DNA from 2 places in the Calidithermus terrae genome. Region 2 is predicted to be linked to the other one. Evidence: riboswitches for the same ligand, from Rfam matches in the RefSeq annotation. Region 2 holds a riboswitch; the other holds the start of a gene.
What was found. Region 2 has a riboswitch for cobalamin ahead of nrdI (class Ib ribonucleoside-diphosphate reductase assembly flavoprotein NrdI). Riboswitches for the same ligand answer to the same signal wherever they lie in the genome.

Region 1 (3,034 bases), on a different contig from region 2:
ACCGCCGCCGCCGTGAGCAGCGTGACCACGGCGATCAGGAACAGCTTGAGCCGGCCCAGCGGCAGCCCCAGGCTGCGCGCGGTCTCCTCGCCCAGGCTCAGCGCGTTGAGCGTGCGCCCGAAGGCCCACACCAGCGGCAGCGCCAGCAGCAGGTAGAAGCCCACGCTGCGCACCCCCGCCCAGCCCAGGAAGGCCAAATTGCCCAGGGTGTAGGCGAACACCGCCCGCACCCGGTCGGCGTCCATGAGCATGAGGTAGCTGGTCAGGCTCACCAGCACGCTCCCCACCACCACCCCGGCCAGGATCAGGTCGTGGGTGCGGCTGGCCCCGCCCGACAGCAGCAGCGTCACGGCCACCGCCAGCAAGGCCCCCAGGAAGCCGAACAGCGTGGCCGAGACCGGCAGCGCCTCGAACACCGCCCCCTGGGCGAAGGCCCCGCTCAGCCCGCCCGCCAGGCTCACCGCCAGCGTGACCCCGAAGGCCGCGCCCGCCGCCGAGCCCATCAGGTAGGGGTCGGCCAGGGGGTTGCGGAACAGGCCCTGGAAGGCCGCGCCCGACAGGCCCAGCGCGGCCCCCACCAGCATGGCCCCCAGCACCCGCGGCAGCCGCAGCTCGGTGACGATGGGGTTGGCCTCGAGGCCCGCCAGCGCCCGCAGCACCTCGGCCGGGCTCACCGGGACCGCGCCGAAGCCGACCCCCAGCACCAGCCCCAGCGCCAGCAGGCCCAGCATCGCGGCCGTCACCCCCAGGCGCAGGGGCAGGCGGCCGGAGGGGAGCGCGGGGGCTCTCACCACGGCCCTCTCACCTCAGCTCGGGGTGCAGGCAGGCCACCAGCAGCTTGAGCCCCTGGGCCACCCGCGGGCCCGGGCGCGAGAGCAGGTTGTCGCCGTCGCCGGTGAAGGAGCAGAAGCGGCCCGCCTGCACCGCGCGGATCCCCGCCCAGCCCGGCCGCTTCTTGAGGTCGGCCAGCCCGGGGTGGGTGAGGATGATCACCTGGGGGTTCTTCTGCACGACCAGCTCGGGGCTGACCTGGGGGAACAGGCCCAGCTCCTTGGGCAGGATGTTCACGCCGCGGGCCTTGGCGATGAGCACGCCGATGAAGGAGTCGGGGCCCACGCTGTAGGGGGTGGGGTCGATCTCGTAGTAGACGGTGGGCCGGTTCTTGGCCTTCGCCGCCAGGCTCTCGACCTCGAAGACCTCTTTCTGCACCCGCGCCACCAGCCGCTCGCCCTGCCCCTCCAGGCCCAGCACCCGGCCCAGCAGCCGGATGGTGCGGAAGATGTCGTCGTAGCTCTCGGTCTTGATCGCGAAGGTCTTGACCCCCGCCTTCTCGAGCCCCTCGTGCAGCTTGCCGTAGACCGAGACGAACACCAGATCCGGCTTGAGGGCGACGATGGCCTCGAGGTTGGGGTTGTACAGCCCGCCCACCCGGGGCAGCCGGGTCACCTGGGCGGGGTAGTCGGAGTAGTCGTCCACCCCCACCAGCCGGCCGCAGGCGTCCATGGCGCACACCGTCTCGCTGATCGAGGGCAGCATCGCCACCACGCGCTTGGGGGCGGCCTGGACCGTCACCTCGCGCCCCAGGTCGTCCTTGAGGGTGCGCGGGAACTGGGCAAAGGCCAGGGAAAACAGCAGGCTCAGCACGAACAACCACACACGCTTCATCTATGCCTCCTGAGCCGCCCACGGGCGCTCGGCCTTCACGCGGAGGTTGGGGCATAGAAAACGCCCCTGCGGGAGCAGGGGCATCCGAAAAGCGGTGGTTCCCCGAATACTCCCCCTTCTTGCGAGAGGTGCCTCCTTAATCGGGTCGGGAGGCTCCTTGGCAGGTATTCGGACTCGAGGCGGTGACCGGAGGTCGGTCCCAATGCACCCTCACCGTTGCGCGACAGTACCGGACTGGCCCCGATGGGCTTCACCGGTTTCCCCACTTTAAGCTGCGGCTACGCGCCACAGCACCAAGGACGGGCCGAGCTGTGTCACCCTAGCGGGCTCAGGGTCACACTACACCCGCCCCGGTCAGTTGGCAAGGGCGGGGGCATCCTTGACAAGCCGGGCCTTGGCTCCTAAACTGTCCTTTGCCCTTGCCGGGATGGTGGAACTGGTAGACACACTATCTTGAGGGGGTAGCGAGCGCAAGCTCATGCGGGTTCAAGTCCCGCTCCCGGCACCAGACGTAGGGGCGATGCGCGCATCGCCCCTACCCTTTTGGAGGTGTAAAACCGCATGTTTGGCCGGATGCCCCAACCCAGCGCGAATTCCCTGCGTGCGCTCACGCGGGCGGCGGGTTGTCGCGTCGGCTGAAAGCCGCTTTTCGACCGGCCCGCTCGAGCAGCGGGCTGTTTTATTTTTCCCAATGCTTCTTTACACTCGACCTATGCGCTGTGCCGAGTGCGGGCAAAAGGTGCGTGGCATTAACTTCCGACACCTCAAGTCGAGTTCATCAAGACCTTTATAAAAGCGAGGCGCACACCGATGCGGATTGAAAACGGGATCGTCGTCTTCGGAAACCCCGACAGGGAAACCATAGACCAGATCCGCCAGGTTTACGAAAGGGCTGAGCGGGCGGTGCTATGCGCCGACTCACACGTGGGCTACATCATGCCCATTGGAGGAGTAGCGGCCTACCGCGACAAGGTCTCGGTAGCCGGGGTTGGCTTCGATATCGCTTGCGGCTGCGCCGCCATCCGCACCGACTTGAAGCTCGGACAGATCGCGCCCCACCTCGAGGCCCTCGCCGACGAGATCGCCGGCACCATCTCCTTCGGCGTCGGGCGCTCCAACAAGTCGGACGACGCCCCCGTGAACGACCCCCTCTTCGAGGACGCGGCCTGGGAGGCCGTCCCCGGCAAGGGCGAGCGCGAGGCCCTGCGCGAGAAGGCCCGCGCCCAGCTCGGCACCGTGGGCTCGGGCAACCACTACGTGGACGTGTTCGCCGATGAACAGGACCGCGTCTGGGTGGGCGTGCACTTCGGCTCGAGGGGACTCGGCCACACCGTCGCCTCGGGCTTCATGGCCCTCTCCCAGAACCGCC
Region 2 (3,034 bases):
CCACAGCCGGTCGAGGGCCAGGGTGGTCTTGGCCATCTGCATCAGCGAGAGGGCGGCCTCCTGCATGCGCGCCCCGCCCGAGGCCGAGACGATCACCAGCGCGCGGCCCTCCTGGGCGGCGAGCTCGGCGCCGCGGGTGATCTCCTCCCCCACCACGCTGCCCATCGAGCCCCCGGCGAAGGCCGCGTCCATGACCATCAGCACGCTGGGCACGCCGCCGATCAGGCAGCGCCCGCCCACGATGGCGTCGGGGCGGCCGGCCTCCTTCTGGTAGCGCTCGAGGCGCTTGGCGTAGGGCTCGGTGTCGGTGAAGTGCAAAGGGTCGGCGGGCTTGAGGCGGGTGGTCTGCTCGAAGGAGCCGGCGTCGGCCAGGGACTCGATGCGGCGCATGGCCGGGAAGCGCATGTGGTGGCTGCACTTGGGGCAGACGTAGAGGTTTTGCTCGAGGTCTTTCTTGTAAATGGGCGCATCGCAGCTCGGGCAGCGCGTCCACAGCTCGGGGACGTCGCGGACTTCACCCTGGGTGCGCCGACGGCGGAACAAACGTTCGAGGGCCACAGCCCAACCACTTTACCGCTTTTGGCAGGGGTTTTGCCTTTACGCGGTCTAAGAAAATGCCCGGAGGGCCGTACAAATCGCCCTCCGAGCCACCTGGGCGGCTTACTCGCTGGCCGTTTTGGACGGCTGGGGCAGCGCGGCCTTGACCTCCCCGGTCTGGCTGCGCCCGATGAACACCGCCCCCGCCTCGATGTCGAGCGCCCGCGCGCGCACGTCGCCCTCGAGCTGCCCGCTCTTGGTGAGGGTGAGCTTGCCCTCCACCGCGACGGCCGCCCGCACCTTGCCCTGCACGTGGGCGTTCTTGGCCTTGACCTGCTCCCCCTCGATAAAGCCGGTGGGCCCGATCTCGAGCTCGCCCTCCACCAGCACCGAGCCCCGCACCGTCCCGTCGATGCGCACCTGCCCCTTGGCCTTGAGGTTGCCCTCGAGCTCGGTGCCCTCGGCCAAATAGGTCAGCGAAGCGTTGGGTGAAGACTTACCACGACTCAGCATCGGCTCAGTTTACCCCTCGCCCAGCCGGGACTGGACCCGGCCCCGGACAGATGAAGGAAAGCCAAAGGAACCCTACGGGCCTATAGACAAGGTACTCAACCCGTAGTAGATTTCTCGGCAGAGACCACAAGATGTGGTCTCTGGGCCTGGAGACAGGGGAAGTGCGGTGTGAACCCGCCGCTGTCGCGCAACGGTGATCGGGGCCTGACCCCGTAAGCCCGAACGCCTGCCCAGATCCTATCCCTCGCCCCCGCGTCAGGGGCGGAAAGGATGGTAAAGGTGAATTTTCCCTTACAGCTAAGCTCAGCATAAACGCGCGCACGGCCTGTGGCGCATCGCGTAGAGCGACTATCGGCGTTTTTCGCGTTCGACGTTAGGCGCCTTGCGTCTTGCGTTTGGCATCTTGCGTTTGGCGTAGGACGCAGGACTTTCTCGCGTTTGATCATCGGCAAACCCGAGGTGACCCTTGCTCATCGTCTATGCTTCCAAAACCGGCAATGTCGAGCGCTTCGTGCGCAAGCTGCCTGCGCCCAGGCTGCTGCGAATCCGCACGGGTGAGGAGGAGGTCGGCGAGCCCTGCGTGCTCCTGACCTACACCACCGGGCTGGGCCAAGTGCCGCTGGAGGTCGAGCGCTTCGCCCGGCGCAACCAGGCCCGCATCCGCGCGGTCGCAGCCAGCGGCAACCGCAACTGGGGTTCCAACTACGCCAGAGCCGCCGACCGCCTCGCGGCGTCGTTCGGCTTTGAGGTGATCCACAAATTCGAGCTTTCAGGCCGGACGGAGGACGTCGCGCGCTTTTGGGAAGGGGTGAGGGCGCTTGCGCTACCTCGAGCTTAACAGCGAAGTCTTGCAAAAGAGAGATGGGTTTTTCCAGCTCGAGCGCGACCGGGAGGCGGTGCGGGAGTTCGCAGCCGAGGTCGCCGGAAAACTGCGGACCTTCCGCACCCCCCTCGAGCGGGTGCGGACACTGGTCGCAGAAGGCTACTACGAGAATTTCTTCGAGCGCTACAGCGAGGAAGCCATCGCCGAACTCTCCGCATTGGCCTACGGCTACGGCTTCGAGTTCCAGTCCTTCATGGCGATCTCCAAGTTCTACAAGGACTACGCGCTGCGCTCCGACGACAAGCGTCACTACCTCGAGCGCTACGAGGACCGGGTGCTGGCGGTGGCGCTGCACCTGGCCCAGGGAGACCTGGAAAAAGCCCGCGCCTACGTACGGGCGATGATGGAGGGGCGCTACCAGCCCGCCACCCCCACCTTCCTCAACGCGGGCCGGGCCCGGCGCGGCGAGCTGGTCTCGTGCTTCTTGCTCGAGCTCGACGACAGCCTCAATTCCATCGGCTTCAACCTGAATGCGGCCATGCAACTCTCCAAGATCGGCGGCGGGGTGGCGCTCAACCTCTCCAAGCTGCGGGGCCGGGGCGAGCCCATCAAGGGGGTGGAGCACGCGGCCAAGGGCGTGGTCCCGGTGATGAAGCTGCTCGAGGACGCCTTCAACTACGCCGACCAGATGGGCCAGCGCAAGGGCGCGGGGGCGGTGTACCTCAACATCTTCCACTGGGACGTGGAGGAGTTTCTCGACACCAAGAAGATCAACGCCGACGAGAAGAGCCGCGTCCAGACCCTCTCGCTGGGCCTGATCGTGCCGGACAAGTTTTTCGAGCTCGCCCAGGCGGGCCGGGAGTTCTTCGTCTTCGCGCCCTACTCGGTCTACAGAGCCTTCGGGCAGCACCTCGACGACATGGACCTAGACCGCACGTACGAGCAGCTCGTGGCGCACCCTGAGGTGAAGAAGCGGCCCCTCGACGCCCGGCAGATGCTCACGCGCATCGCCAGCACCCAGTTCGAGTCGGGTTATCCCTACATCGTCTTCAAGTCCAACGCCAATGCAGCCAATCCCCTCAAGGGCGTCGGGCAGATCAAGATGTCCAACCTCTGCACCGAGATCTTCCAGGTCCAGACCACCTCGGTCATCGGCGACTA

Region 1: linked by a shared signal. The riboswitch ahead of Mterra_RS11755 (ABC transporter substrate-binding protein) and the one ahead of nrdI (class Ib ribonucleoside-diphosphate reductase assembly flavoprotein NrdI) in region 2 are both predicted to bind cobalamin.

What each region holds. Positions count from the first base shown of each region.
Region 1 covers NZ_QXDL01000095.1:287-3,320, forward strand. The annotation lists gene Mterra_RS11750 (FecCD family ABC transporter permease) at 1-731, opposite strand, end outside; gene Mterra_RS11755 (ABC transporter substrate-binding protein) at 802-1,665, opposite strand; cobalamin riboswitch at 1,808-1,978, opposite strand; tRNA gene Mterra_RS11760 (tRNA-Leu) at 2,087-2,173, shown strand; gene Mterra_RS11765 (RtcB family protein) at 2,476-3,034, shown strand, end outside.
Region 2 covers NZ_QXDL01000013.1:16,387-19,420, forward strand. The annotation lists gene accD (acetyl-CoA carboxylase, carboxyltransferase subunit beta) at 1-558, opposite strand, end outside; gene Mterra_RS02950 (bactofilin family protein) at 661-1,050, opposite strand; cobalamin riboswitch at 1,176-1,298, shown strand; gene nrdI (class Ib ribonucleoside-diphosphate reductase assembly flavoprotein NrdI) at 1,517-1,888, shown strand; gene nrdE (class 1b ribonucleoside-diphosphate reductase subunit alpha) at 1,899-3,034, shown strand, end outside.